One region of the Dickeya parazeae Ech586 genome, then DNA from elsewhere that is predicted to be linked to it. Evidence: riboswitches for the same ligand, from Rfam matches in the RefSeq annotation. Region 1 holds a riboswitch; the other holds the start of a gene.

Region 1 (7,678 bases):
GGGGCTGCGGCCCCTTATTTTTTGTTTTATGGCACCCGATCTTCCCTGGGCCAGCATTCCCTGACTACCGGGTTAACTACCACGTTTCAGCGGTCGGCTCCCAGCGGCAAAAATCGGCTTCGGCTACCTGCAACAATTGCGTACCTTCCGGCGACTCCAGCCAGGCGATGCCAAGTGGTCCACCAGCATGTTCGTTCTGTTGAGCAATCCAGGCCAGTGAAGCGCGGTCGAAATCGGGGCGTACCGTTTTTCCATCGCATGTGGTCACCTGACCTGCCTTCCAGTGCCCTTGCATCAGTGACACCTTACCCGTTCGCAGCGAATCGCTTAGCGCCAGCAAACGTCGGGCGTCAAACTGATACAACGCAATATCGTCTTCCGACAGAGATTCCCGTCGGTCCGGCAACTGGCGCTGCATAAAGCTCACATTTCCAGACTGATCAAAACGCAGTCTGACTTCTCCCTGTGACGGCGAAGTAGCCGTTTGCTGCACCTCGCGCAATACGCCCTGCTGGAAGCGATACAGGGTTGTTTTGACATCGTTGCCTTGCAACGAACTGAATACCGTCACCAGCGTGGTGAGATGTTGTGGCGTGTCGTCCTTGCGCCATAACCTGACTACACCGCGATCGGCCAGATAACCACTGGCAAACACGGCAGGCGTCGGCGGATGAGAACTACAGGCGGTCAGCCAGCACACCAGCACCGGAACAACCACCCGAATATATCGTCTGCAGAAAAGCAAAAGGGGCGAAATCGCCCCTCTGCTTAAACCTTGTATCAGCATGCGCTTATTTAACAGCGTCTTTCAATGCCTTACCAGATACAAACGCGGGCACATTAGCGGCAGCGATTTTGATTTCTTTACCAGTCTGCGGGTTGCGGCCAGTGCGCTCATTACGATGATTGACTTTGAAAGTACCAAAACCAACTAATTGTACTGCATCACCTTCTTTCAGAGACTCAGTAATCGCTGCCAGAGTAGCTTCCAGAGCAGCTTTAGCCTGGGTCTTGGAAAGGTCAGCTTTGTCAGCAATTACATCAATCAGTTGAGTCTTATTCATAAGTTATCCTTACAGTGTGTTTATCGCTTGCTAAGCATCGAGTGCGACGGATATGCCATCTCCCATCATACTTCGCGCCACAGGTGCCTTGGCTTACCTCGCTCAACCCATTGACTTACTCAAGTAAGATTTCGGGATGCGCTGCGTCACCGTATTCCTGCAACTCGAACTATTTAGGGTGTAGTAGCACTCTCCTGCATACACGCACCGACAGCCACTTTTATTACGCCCCCCAAATGTAGACCAGACAGGGTGCGGATGTGAAGCCTAAAGACAGGCCATTTCAGGCCTTAAATCACGTTTTATCGCGTTATTGATACAAATTTATCCCAATGTTGCTGACTCCGGCTTCACGCAGGTCGGCACGCAGTCCTTTTATCAGCTCAATATCGCGTTCTTCGCAGTCGGCCAGCAGGCGGAAAATCTCCCACTGGATATCCCATTCTTCTTCAACTGCGGGCAAGTCCTTTAACTCTTCATCGGTCATTTCCCGACCGGCTTGCGTCATTTCCAGCATCGCTACGGTGCGAATCGACGTTTCGCTAATGGTCACCGCATGTTCCAGCGTTTCACCACTCAGACGCGAATGCAGTAATTCACTCAGCGCCACGCAAGCATCAATGGCCGGATAAACACCATAAATATCGTAATCATCCGGCGCGGGGATGGCGTCTTCCAGTTTTTCTAACTGGCTGTCGAAATTGACTTTGGCGTCTTTAACGACCTGCGTTTCCCATACCAAATCCAGTATGCGCCGGTAGAGTTGTGCATCCCCAAACCCGGTCTGCTGGCAGAACTCATGGTAGTTGGGGTACATACGTTCACAAAGGCAAGCCATAAAGGTGACATGCTGCCAGCTTGCCAGTTTTTCCAGACGCAAATGGATCGGGTTACGTAACATTGTTTATCTCAATAATAATGGGCGGCAGTGTAACGAAAATTACCACACTGCCATATACCTGAATTCCTAAAGTTTACTGCCCGGCATTATCCTACAGCCCGGCCTCACGTTGCCAGCGTTGAAACGCCGGACGGTTTGATGCCACCGCGTCCGCCCAACGGGTCGGTTCCGGCAGACGATACCCGTTCATGCAGCGCATGACCCACTGCAACGCGCTGTCCATACCGACACGATGACCAGTGGAGACGAACAACGGGTTGCAACGCACTTTGCTACGCCATACCCAGCCGATCTGCTCATTTTTATCCAGCAACGGCTGACGACTGCCCGCTGCGTCTGCCAGTGGCGAAAACTGCCCGCACAATCGGCGCTTGGCAACACCGATCGTCGGCACGTTAACCAGCAAACCAAAATGGCTGGCAACCCCCAGACGGCGAGGATGAGACACGCCATGTCCATCGACAAACAGCAAATCCGGCCGGTGTTGTAATTGTTCCCATGCCGCCATCAGCGCCGGATACTCACGAAACGACAAAAAACCGGGGATGTAAGGCATCACCGTCGGAATGCGCGCAATCTGGTATTCAACCAGTTGTAGCGATGGATAAGCCAGCACCGCCACCGCCGCACGGGTTACCGCGCCTTCCTGCTCAAAACCGACATCCGCACCGGCAATCAGCGTCGGTTGTTCAAAAGGGACATCATCGTGACGAACGACCAACGCCGCTTTGTCACATTGCTCGGCGCGCAATGCTGGTATATCCATCAGGCGATGTCCTGATGATACGGTGCGGATAAACGGTGTACCGCTTCAACGAAAACACCAGCGTGCTCCGGCGGCACATCCTGATGGATACCGTGCCCCAGGTTAAACACATGGCCATTACCCGTGCCAAACCCAGCCAGAATAGCGGCGACTTCCTGCTCAATACGGGCTGGCGGTGCATACAGCATCGACGGGTCCATGTTGCCCTGTAGCGCAACCCGGTCTCCCACGCGACGCCGCGCGTCGGCAATATCCGTCGTCCAGTCGAGCCCCAGCGCGTCACAACCGGTATCCGCCATCGCTTCCAGCCACTGACCGCCACCTTTGGTAAACAACGTCACCGGTACACGACGACCATCATGTTCACGCTGCAAGCCATCGACAATTTTATGCATGTAGTGTAGCGAAAATTCACGGTAAGCCGGGCCACTGAGTGCGCCACCCCAGGTATCAAAAATCATCACCGCCTGCGCCCCGGCTCGAATCTGGGCATTCAGGTAAAGCGTGACGCTATCCGCCAGCTTATCCAGCAGCAAATGCAGCGTATGCGGCTCGGCAAACATCATTTTTTTGATGACGGTAAAGGCTTTGCTGCTACCGCCTTCAACCATATACGTCGCCAGCGTCCATGGGCTGCCGGAAAAACCGATTAGCGGTACCGCGCCAGCCAGATTGCGGCGAATAGTCCGTACCGCGTTCATCACGTAACCCAGTTCAAGTTCCGGGTCCGGTATCGGCAATTTTTCCACATCGGCATGGCAGGTCACCGGTGAGGTAAAGCGCGGCCCTTCCCCTGCTTCAAAATAGAGCCCCAATCCCATCGCATCCGGCACGGTGAGAATATCGGAAAACAGGATAGCGGCATCAAGGTTGTAACGTCGCAGCGGCTGTAACGTCACTTCACAGGCCAGTTCGGCATTTTTGCACAGCGACATAAAATCACCGGCTTGCGAGCGAGTCGCACGGTACTCAGGCAGGTAACGCCCTGCCTGACGCATCATCCATACCGGAGTCACATCCACAGGCTGGCGCAACAGCGCACGCAAATAGCGATCATTTTTCAGATCAGTCATGGTCTTTTCCTTGTAACGCCTGCGTGCAGGCATGATTGTCGCTGGCGATGGCCGATCACTGATCAGCTTCGCGGCACAGTACGACCGTGTCTTCAATCAAACGCCGGGCTACCGTACCCGGTGGCGGCAATTCCGGCAAGCGGTCATAACGAAACCAGTTAGCATCCCGCAGTTCAGACGGGTCATGCTTCAGTTCTCCCCCGTCATAATCGGCCATGAACGCCATCATCAACGAATGCGGGAACGGCCACGGTTGTGAACTGACATAACGCAGGTTTTTGACGCGGACATTGCTCTCTTCCATCACTTCCCGCGCCACCGCCTGTTCCAGCGTTTCCCCCACTTCAACGAAACCGGCCAGTGTGGTGTACATATTGCCTTTGTGGCGTAAATGCTGCGCCAGCAGAATGTTGTCGTGATGGCGGATAGCCACAATCACACAAGGGGCGATTTGCGGATAGTAACGCTCTTTACAATGGTGACACAGGCAGGCCAGCTCAGTGGTACTGGCTGACATTTCATGGCCGCAGTAACCGCAAAATCGGTGCGAACGGTAGAATTCCGCCAGTTGCACCGCACGGCCCGCCAACTGGAACAACCCGGCATCCTGACTCAGCAGTTCGCGTACCGACCCCATGTCGCTCGCCTTCTCCTGTAGCACCAGCCATACCGGCTCCCCCAGCCATTCGCCCACCTGACGGGCAGAACGCTGTTGCAATTGCCACTGCGCTGCTGTTCCTTTCGGTAACTCACCCTGAGGCAGCCAGATCTGGTGGCGGTGATATACCACCCACCACCCGCTTTCTTCACCTTTCAGCGTCACTTCCATCTTTTTTATCGCCCCGCTTATTATCAGGCTGGTCTGTCAGGCAGCCCATTGGTGTTTTCATCGACCTTGTCAACATGACGACATTCCGTCAGGCATTATCCGGCGCGGGTGAAGCCTTGGCAATGCACATCCCCCCAGCGGATCACCAGACTTGGCTGATATTCGATCATTGACGCCGCCGCACCACAGCGCATAAAGTGGCTGTAGTATTGTCGTGGCTAATCGTTTTAATTGACCACGAGTTTTATGCCCCGCAAGGGGCCCTATCTTGTCGGAGTGCCCAACACGCCTGATGGCGCGTGGGCTGAGACCGTTAATTCGGGATCCGCGGAACCTGATCAGGCTAATACCTGCGAAGGGAACAAGAGTAATGATATCGCCCCCCAACATCCATTCAGGGGAGTGGCGCAACAGTCAGGGCAACATGCCTTCTGCCGTTGCCAGCCAGCATCCGGCGATTACTCCCTCCGAACTCCAGACAAGCAATTTTCCCATTAATGAACAGGAACTTGCTATGTCTACCGAATCCAAACTTCCCACGGAGCTGATGGCTTCCGAAGAAAAAACACCGTCCAGTCGTCGTGAACAACGTGCTGCCGCTCAACAGTTTATCGATACGCTGCGCGGCTCAACCTTCCCAAACTCACAGCGGATTTATTTGACCGGTTCACGCCCAGATATTCGCGTACCCATGCGGGAAATTCAGCTAAGCCCGACACTGCTGGGCGGTAGCCGCGACAACCCGCGCTATGAACCTAACGAAGCGGTGCCGGTTTATGATACCGCCGGTCCCTACGGCGACCCGGCCGTCACGCCAGATGTACACCGTGGGCTTGGCAGACTGCGGGCCGACTGGATTGCCGAACGCGACGACACGGAAACCTTATCGCACGTCAGTTCCGGTTTTACCCAACAACGGCTGGCAGATAGTGGTCTCGACCATCTGCGTTTTGAACACCTGCCACACCCCAGACGCGCCAAAGCGGGACGCCGTGTCACCCAGTTGCATTACGCCCGTCAGGGAGTCATCACGCCGGAGATGGAATTCATCGCCATCCGCGAAAATATGGGACGTGAGCGTATTCGCGGCGAAGTGCTGCGCCAGCAGCATCCGGGACACAGTTTCGGTGCGTTGCTGCCGGACGACATCACACCGGAATTCGTGCGTCAGGAAGTCGCGGCCGGGCGCGCGATTATCCCCGCCAACATTAATCACCCGGAATCGGAGCCGATGATCATCGGCCGTAATTTTCTGGTGAAGGTGAACGCCAATATCGGCAACTCTGCGGTGACCTCTTCGATTGAGGAAGAAGTCGAGAAACTGGTGTGGGCCACCCGCTGGGGTGCGGACACCGTGATGGACTTATCCACCGGGCGCTATATTCATGAAACCCGCGAGTGGATCCTGCGCAACAGCCCGGTGCCGATCGGCACAGTGCCTATCTATCAGGCGCTGGAAAAGGTCAACGGTATTGCGGAAAACCTCACCTGGGAACTGTTCCGCGACACCTTGCTGGAACAGGCCGAACAAGGGGTAGATTATTTCACCATTCATGCCGGAGTGTTGTTGCGCTATGTACCGATGACCGCCAAACGCCTGACGGGCATTGTGTCGCGCGGCGGCTCCATCATGGCGAAATGGTGCCTGTCGCACCATCAGGAAAATTTCCTCTACCAGCATTTCCGCGAAATTTGCGAAATCTGTAGTGCCTATGACGTCGCCCTGTCACTGGGTGATGGACTGCGCCCTGGCTCGATTCAGGACGCCAATGACGAAGCGCAGTTCGCCGAACTGCACACGCTGGGCGAGCTGACTAAAATCGCCTGGGAATACGACGTGCAGGTAATGATCGAAGGCCCCGGTCATGTCCCGATGCAGATGATCCGCCGTAACATGACCGAAGAGCTGGAACACTGCCATGAAGCGCCGTTCTACACGCTGGGCCCGCTCACCACGGATATCGCGCCGGGCTATGACCATTTCACGTCGGGTATCGGTGCGGCGATGATCGGCTGGTTCGGCTGCGCTATGCTGTGCTACGTCACCCCGAAAGAGCATTTAGGCCTACCGAACAAAAACGACGTCAAACAAGGGCTGATCGCCTACAAGATCGCCGCTCACGCCGCCGATCTGGCGAAGGGGCACCCCGGCGCGCAGATCCGCGATAACGCCATGTCCAAGGCTCGCTTTGAATTCCGCTGGGAAGACCAGTTCAATCTGGCGCTGGACCCGGAAACCGCTCGCGCCTACCACGATGAAACCCTGCCGCAGGAATCTGGCAAAGTCGCGCATTTCTGCTCGATGTGCGGGCCGAAATTCTGTTCGATGAAGATCACACAAGAAGTACGCGATTACGCCGCCCGTCAGGAAGCGCAACCGATCGACGTCGGCATGGCAAACATGTCCGCCGAATTCCGCGCCCGTGGTAGCGAGCTGTACCACACCGCCACCAGCCTGCCACAGGAGGAACGCTGATGACCCGCGCGTTTCCCGCCACCGACGCCCGGCTGGGGCTTTACCCGGTGGTCGATAGCGTAGCGTGGATTGAGCGCCTGCTGGATGCGGGGGTTCGCACTCTCCAGCTACGCATCAAAGACCAGCCAGCGGAGCAGGCCGAGCCGGATATCATCCGGGCGATTGCCCTTGGCCGTCAATATCAGGCCCGGCTGTTTATCAACGACTACTGGCAACTGGCCGTCAGGCATCAGGCATACGGCGTACACCTGGGTCAGGAGGATCTTGATACGGCCGATCTGGCGGCAATCCACGCCGCCGGGTTACGTTTGGGTGTCTCTACCCATGACGATGCTGAGCTGGCACGCGCCATCGCCCTGTCGCCGTCTTACATCGCGCTGGGCCATATTTTCCCGACCCAGACCAAAGCCATGCCATCCGCACCGCAAGGTCTGGTGGAGTTGGCCCGTCATATTCGCGCGTTGAACGGGCGCTTTCCCACCGTGGCTATCGGCGGTATCAGCATTGACCGGGTACCCGCCGTGCTGGAAACCGGGGTCGGCAGCATCGCCGTGGTCAGCGCCATCACT
Region 2 (7,678 bases), 1.7 Mb from region 1:
GTGGTTACACCGAAGGCTTCCTGCGCCGCCACGTTCATGAGGATTACCAGAATTACGACTACGGTTACTCGGTGTCTGACCAGCAGCAGTTTGTCGGGGAGTTCACCGGCGAGCGGCGAGACGGTCTGGCGGAAGTGGCGGTCAAGAACAAATTCTCTCGCGGCGATAGCGTGGAAATGATGACGCCGGGCGGCAATGTCCAGTTCACTATCGATACCCTGCTCAATAAAAAAGGCCAGACGATCGAGGTGGCACCGGGTGACGGCCACACCGTGTATCTGCCCGTGCCGGACGATATCGACCTGGAATACGCGTTACTGCTACGCAACCTGTCGGGGACAACCACCCGTAACCCGCATGCAAAATAGCAAAAAAGTGACACTATCGTGCCAATTGTGACATTTTTTAGAATCAGATCACATCAATGGCCCAGGTGACTGGTTATTATTGCAGCGCTGAGAAAATACAAAACGAAAAATAAGCGTAGTAATGCTACTAGGAACCACCTCCTTGGCCAGCTCAATCTCCCTTGAGCTGGCTTTTTCTTTGCGCGCTATTCACGCTTGAGACGTGGGCTGTTCACCAGATAGAGCGTGATCACCAAAATCAGGATCGCCCCGGCATAGGTGAAGGTATCCGCCGGATTTTTATGGTCGACGATAATCAGCCGTACAATCGCGGTGATACCGATGTAGATGAAATAGCGCAGCGGGAAGTGATAGCCGGAGAGAAAATACTTCACGATCAGCGCCAAAAACTCAAAATAGAGGAAATAAATCACCAAGCTTTCGATCAGCATATACGACGACTCTTTTTCATTGCTGACCAGCAGTACCGTCGCCAAATGCCAGGTTTCCTTCGCCAGAAAAACCACCAGAATCACCGCCAGCACCAGCAGGCCGAAATTGAGTATCGTCTGTAATCCTCTGGCGATCATGATCGCACGCGCAGACCCCGCCATAAGCCTCTCCTCAACGCTAGATTCAGAGAAAATACGCCCCAAAAAAACAGCCCCTGAAGACCTGGGGGACGTCAGTGTCGCCATCTGGCAATAACCTGACGGAGATCACAAAACTACCGGGTCATCAGCGAGCTGTCTATGCAATATTTTTTACTACTTATCTGATTTTCTTATCGCTTTGATCAGACTGCCATCATTACCACCAGCGGTGAAAATGATGCACCGGACCGATGCCGTGACCGACCTCCAGCGAATCAGCCTGTTCCAGCGCGCCTTGCAGATAGGCCCGTGCGGCAGAGAGGGTATCGAGCCAGTTATCATAACGCGGTCGCAACGCCGCCAGCGCCGCCGACAGCGTGCAACCGGTGCCGTGTGTATGTCGGGTGTTCACACGCGGCGTGCTTGACCGAACGGGCTCAGCATGCGGCATGAACAACCAGTCAGGACTTTCCCGGTCGCTCAGGTGCCCGCCTTTCATCAGCACCGCCTGACACCCCATCGCCAATAGCGCTTCGCCTTGCTGACGCATCCCGTATTCATCGTCGGCAGGCGCGCACTGTAACAGCGCCGCCGCTTCAGGCAGGTTAGGCGTGATCAACGATACCCGCGGCAACAGCAACTGACGCACCGCCTCCACTGCCTCCGCCGCCAGTAGCGGATCACCGCTTTTGGCCAGCATCACCGTATCCAGCACCACATAGGGCACCGGGTAACGCAACAGCCGGTCTGCCACCGTTTCCACAATATCCGTCTGTGCCAGCATGCCGATTTTCGCGCTGTCAATGCGAACGTCGCTCAGTACCGAATCCAGTTGGGCACCGACAAACGTCGGTTCAATGCGGTAAACCGACTGCACGCCGCGGGTATTTTGTGCCACCAGCGCGGTAATCACACTGGTGCCGTATGCTCCCAGTGCCGAGAAGGTTTTCAGGTCAGCCTGAATACCGGCACCACCGCTCGGGTCAGTACCGGCGATCGTCAGCGCGTTGATACGTTTCATACCAGCGCCTCCCGCGTCAGGGTATAGAGCGCATCCAGAAACGCAGGAATAAAACTCCCTGGCCCCCGTGCCTGCGCCGCCGCCCGTTGCCCGCAATGAGACATCACCGCACAGGCGGCGGCCACATGACCGAGGCGGTCACCTTCCAGCGCACAGAAGCCTGCGACCACTGCCGACAGCGCGCACCCGGTGCCAACCACCCGGGTCATCAGCGGATCGCCGCCGGGTATCGCCAGCACCCGATCGCCGTCGGTCACATAATCCACCTCGCCGGTGACCACCACACAGGTAGCCCAGCGTTGTGCCAGTGCTATGGCGCAAGGCAAGGCAGCCAGCACATCGTTGCCGCTGTCCACGCCACGTCCGGCAGACTGCTCGCCTGCCAGCGCCATCACTTCGGAGGCGTTACCACGGATAGCCGTTGGCTTCATCGCCAGTAATTCAACGGCAAATTCAGTGCGAAAACGCAGGCCACCGACCGCGACCGGGTCCAGCACCCACGGTGTACCGGCGTTGACGGCGCTGGTTACCGCGGCGCGCATCGCCTGCGCGCGGTCAGCCTCAAGCGTCCCCAGATTAATCAGTACCCCATCGGCCAACGCACTAAACTGTGCCGCTTCACCGGCATCGACCACCATCGCGGGCGAAGCCCCTAACGCCAGCAACACATTGGCGGTAAACCCTTGCACCACCTCATTGGTGAGGCAATGCACCAACGGTGCGCGCAAACGGAAAGCATCGAGAGAGTCCGCGACAGACGCGGCAGGGAAAAGTACAGGTCGAGCGTTCATAAACCTCCCAACCGGCGTGGAAGAAGGCGGTACCGGTGGGATACCGTGACTTCCCTACGCTGGCATTATCCAGTTCAGGTAATACGGGTATTTCTCAGCCCCGCTTTTCATAAAGGGGCACCCCGAGTCAACGAACGCTATTATTGGGAGTATTGAGTAAAAAGGTCAATGGCAGGATGCCTGCCGTCATGGATAATCCGTATTCCCTCGATGACCGATGTGGCCCCCTTCGCACCAGCCCCACCTGGACTCACCGTAGCGCGATACGCCCCAAAAAAAGCGCCGAGGTGTTATTTAAGGAATTAATAATCTATTCTGTTTCCGTCGGCAAAGAGATACCTAACATTTTTCTGGCTAACACATTCCAGGCTAAAACATTTCGGCTCTTGTAGCCTTTGAAATTCACGAGAGCTAATTCATAAGATAATATGGGATTAGACACGGGAAGCGTCACTACCCCATCAATTTTCCTTGCACGGCACATACTTTCAGGCAATAACGTTATTCCGACCCCGGCAACAACCATAGCAATGATTAAATCAAGATGGTTACTACTACCAGCCACCTCTGGCTTTTTATTATAAACACCAAAAGCGCTATGAATAAGCTCATTAACCCTAAGATTTTCTGAGAAAAAAACGAACTTATGTTCAATCAGCTCAATAAAATCAACCTCTTCTTTATCTACAAGGGGATGATTTTCATTAACGAGTAACACCAACCGATCTGAGCCAAACTTTTGCAGTTCAAAGTTATTATCATCAAAAGGTAGCAGAACAGCAGCCGTCTCAATTTTACCAGACTGCATTGCATCGTAAATATTCGTTGTGCTTAATTCGAATATCTTAAGCTCGACCAGAGGATGGCATGAGCTGAATTCTTTAATGATGGCTGAAAAAAATGTTGAAGCGATGACTGGCGGCAATCCAATATTCAAATTCCCCGATAAGGGACCAGATTTCTCACGTAGAGCGTTATGCATAGATTCAAACTGAGACAAAATTATTTTTGCGTGATCAAAAATAATCATACCGTCATCAGTCAGTGTTAACCCACTTTGCTCACGTTTTATTAAGGTACAACCGAGTTCATCTTCCAGCCTGAGGATGCTGCGACTAATGGCGGATTGTGTAACAAACAATGACTTTGATGCTCTGTTAAAGCCATTACTTTGTACCACTTTTACAAAATAGCGTAAGGCACGTATATCCACGAAGACGCCCCTATTACATTATTGAATACCCCCTATGATAATAAACCATTTTCCACGCAAGGTAATCAAGCGTATTAGTAAAAAGGCTTAATGCTGAATTTAAAAACTTGATTAAGAGCAAAAGTGGAGATGAATATCATGAAAGAACAACTAACCGTAGTGGAATATGTGATTGAACGTCTGGCCGCGCTTGGGATAGAACACATCTTTGGGGTAGCCGGTGACTACGCATTCCCCATCGAAGACGCCGCTTGTAAAAGTGACAACCTGCAGTGGATTGGGAACTGTAATGAATTAAACGCTTCGTATGCTGCTGACGGCTATGCTCGCATAAAAGGAATGGCAGCCCTATCCACCACATTCGGTGTTGGGGAGCTGAGTGCTATCAATGGCGTCGCAGGTGCTTATGCTGAAAACTTAACGGTGTTCCATTTAGTGGGAATGCCTGCCAGTCATGTTCAACAATCATCCAGGCTGGTACACCATACTTTAGGTGATGGAAATTTCCTGCTTTTTTATGAGCTGGGCCAGCGTCTGGCATGCGCGCATGCCATTTTGACGCCTGAGAATTGTGTAGACGAAATGGAGCGGTTAATTCATGTTGCAATGAAAGAACATCGCCCGGTATACATCGGTTTGCCTTCTGATTATGCTGAGTCAGCCCTTATTTTTCCTGATGAAGAGAGAGTCATCACGCCTGATATCAGTGACCCGGCTTCACATGATGAAGCCATAGCAGCAATTGTTGGAAAATTAACTGAAAGTAAATCGGTCTGTGTATTACCGGGGATTATAACGTCAAGATTAGGGTTAACCCGTGATGTCAAAACGTTAATCAGCACCACAGGTTTTCCATTCGCCACCATGTTTATGGACAAGTCAGTAATTGAAGAGTCAGATCCACATTATATCGGTATGTATAATGGCAATCTCATGAACACAGACGTGAAGCAGTTTGTCGAAAACTGTGACTGCGTATTAATGATCGGCGCGACCCTAACAGATTTTAATACCGGATGTTTTACCTCCGCCCTCGAAAGAAAAAAAATTATCTCTATCGACTCTCATCAGGTAACAGTAGACGATAAAACATTTCACAACATCGCTATGAAAGATGTACTACAGGCCCTGATATCAATACTCCCTCATGCTGAAATTGCCACTCCAAAACCAGGCAGCCTTGGCAAGCCGGTATCCAATGCTGAAGGGAAGATAACCCCACAATATCTTTACCCACGGTTTGAGCGTTTTTTCAGAAAAAATGACATCATTTTCGCCGAAACGGGTACAGTTTCTATGGGGCTGGGTTTTGCGCTACTCCCTGAGGGAGCACAACTCCATAACCAGACCCTATGGGGATCAATAGGTTGGGCCACACCAGCCGCCTTTGGCGCTGGGATGGCGTTACCTGACCGCCGTACCCTATTAATTACCGGTGAAGGGGCTCACCAATTGACGGCACAAGAAATTAGTCAGTTTGGTCGCTTTGGTTTAAAACCCATTATATTTGTAATTAACAACGAGGGTTATCTTATTGAGCGTCTTTTGTGTAAAGACCCAGAAGCCATTTATAATGATTTACCTCAGTGGAGCTATGCACAACTCCCCAAAGTACTGGGGTGTAATGACTGGTTTTGCCGCAAAGTCAGTACATGTGACGAGTTAGATGAGGCGATGAGGGAAGCAGAATCTTGTAATCAAGCCTCATATATTGAGATTGTCATGGAAAGATATGCTGCATCAGAATTAGCAGAGAAATTAGGTGCATCTGTTGCTACGCTTTACTCTTAAGCAGCAATTAATTAACACCCAATATCATGGCATTACATCAATAATTAAACGACAGTTAGTTAAGAGTAAATAACATCACTCTATACCCAAAATAATTCAAGTTTCAGGACAACACGCTCGCGTGTTGAACAACGCCATGCGTTGGCCCTTTAGGGCAAGGCTCGTTAGAGCCTTGTAACGCGGCAATCGAGCGAATCCCCAGGAGCTTACACAAGTAAATGACTGGGGTGAGTGACAAATTGGCGTAAGCCGATTTGAACGCTGCTAGCAGCGGCCCCGAAGGGGCGAGGCCCATGAAGTGGGCCAAGTAACGCAGCCAACGCACCTGCAACTTGAAGTATGAAGGGTATATATAGATCAATCAAACTATTTTATGAAGTAATGGTTCACAAGCACTGCTTACCTGAAATTGTAATTTTTTAAAAAATTACATGAGTCACACATAATTAAGGGGGAGGGTATTTTTCGCTCCCTTAATTAAAAAATATCGAAAACTTAGGCGTGCTGACTAAAGAAAGCATTCTGTCACTAATCATGGTGGAATAACCTTCTCTCATCATCAACCACACAGATAAACGCGCCTGCCTTTACTGCATCTTAAATGTATCAGTTATTCTTGCCAGCGCAGAACGCAACAATTCACGCCGACAGGCGAAATTAATCCGGGCAAACCCGGCGTACTCAGGGCCAAATTTCGCACCATCATCCAGCCACACCCCAGCCTGTTTGAGCAATGTTGGCTGTAAGTCCACCGGCGCAATACCACTGGCCCGAAAATCCAGCCAGCCAAGATAGAGCGCATCAGCATCGAACAGTCGAACACTGACACCGGTAGCAAGACTCGCCTGCAACAACGCCCGATTACCGCGTAAGTAATCCAGTAACACTGATAACCACGGACCGCCATGACGGTAAGCTGCCTCACAGGCCACCAGCCCTAACATATTTGGGATATGCAATGAGCAACATGCATAAGTGCGTTTAAGCCTGTCACGTAGTGACTTATTAGGAATAAACAGATTTGACGTCTGTAATCCCGCCAGATTAAAGGTTTTACTCGGCGAGGTACAGGTAATGCTATTGTCGGCAAACTCATCGTTAATGCTGGCAAATGGCTGATGTCGTGCCGTTGGATTAATAATCAAATCCTGGTGAATTTCATCGGCAACCACTATGACGCCATGACGTTGGCAAATCTCCCCGATTGCCAGTAATTCATCCCGACGCCACACATGCCCAGTCGGGTTATGCGGATTACAGAGAAAAAATAACCGTGTCGTCGGTGTAATCGCCCGTTCAAACGCCTCAGGATCGAACGTATATCCTGAGGCGATTTCAATAAGCGGTGCCGTCACCACCTGGCGCCCATTCATCGTCACACTATGATAAAACGGCCCATAAACCGGCGGTTGAATTAATACCGCCTCCCCCGGCTGGGTAAATGTCTGCACAATCATGCTCAGGCTATTCACTACACCAGGACTTTGCATAATCCAGTCTTCATGGATTTTCCAGCCATGATGATCTGACTGCCATTGGATAATCGCATCAAATAGCGTGTCACTGGCGCGTGTGTAGCCAAAAACCCCTTGATTGACGGCATCATGCAATGCCTGCTGCACTTCATCCGGGCACGTAAAGTCCATGTCTGCAATCCACAAAGGCAACGGTGCCTGTGCGGTGGAATGCGGTAAATAGGGAGACGGGTATTCCCACTTCAATAAATGGGAATGCGAAAAATCGATAACCTCATCAAAACGGCAAGCCATGTAGTACGCCCCTATGCCACGTCTATAATATCCGTCGCCGTCAGTCAGAATTCGGTGAAGACTTTTCAAACACCGCAGGCTCGGGTTGGTGCCGTCTGATTCGCGTCAGCCGGTGAGCCTGTAATTGCACTAACAACGCGACAGCCAACAGGA

The links. A riboswitch is a leader RNA that binds a small molecule or an ion and turns the genes downstream of it on or off. The one in region 1 is predicted to bind thiamine pyrophosphate.
Region 2: linked by a shared signal. The riboswitch ahead of thiM (hydroxyethylthiazole kinase) and the one ahead of thiC (phosphomethylpyrimidine synthase ThiC) in region 1 are both predicted to bind thiamine pyrophosphate.

What each region holds. Positions count from the first base shown of each region.
Region 1 is NC_013592.1:265,434-273,111, reverse strand. It holds gene DD586_RS01220 (DUF1481 domain-containing protein) at 77-787, opposite strand; gene hupA (nucleoid-associated protein HU-alpha) at 792-1,064, opposite strand; gene DD586_RS01210 (YjaG family protein) at 1,375-1,965, opposite strand; gene nfi (deoxyribonuclease V) at 2,057-2,731, opposite strand; gene hemE (uroporphyrinogen decarboxylase) at 2,731-3,804, opposite strand; gene nudC (NAD(+) diphosphatase) at 3,860-4,633, opposite strand; TPP riboswitch at 4,896-5,011, shown strand; gene thiC (phosphomethylpyrimidine synthase ThiC) at 5,148-7,109, shown strand; gene thiE (thiamine phosphate synthase) at 7,109-7,678, shown strand, end outside.
Region 2 is NC_013592.1:3,398,313-3,405,990, forward strand. It holds gene trhP (prephenate-dependent tRNA uridine(34) hydroxylase TrhP) at 1-368, shown strand, start outside; gene psiE (phosphate-starvation-inducible protein PsiE) at 554-961, opposite strand; gene thiD (bifunctional hydroxymethylpyrimidine kinase/phosphomethylpyrimidine kinase) at 1,158-1,961, opposite strand; gene thiM (hydroxyethylthiazole kinase) at 1,958-2,752, opposite strand; TPP riboswitch at 2,787-2,887, opposite strand; gene DD586_RS14890 (LysR family transcriptional regulator) at 3,063-3,965, opposite strand; gene DD586_RS14895 (alpha-keto acid decarboxylase family protein) at 4,104-5,756, shown strand; gene DD586_RS14900 (MalY/PatB family protein) at 6,344-7,525, opposite strand; gene DD586_RS21105 (multidrug effflux MFS transporter) at 7,566-7,678, opposite strand, start outside.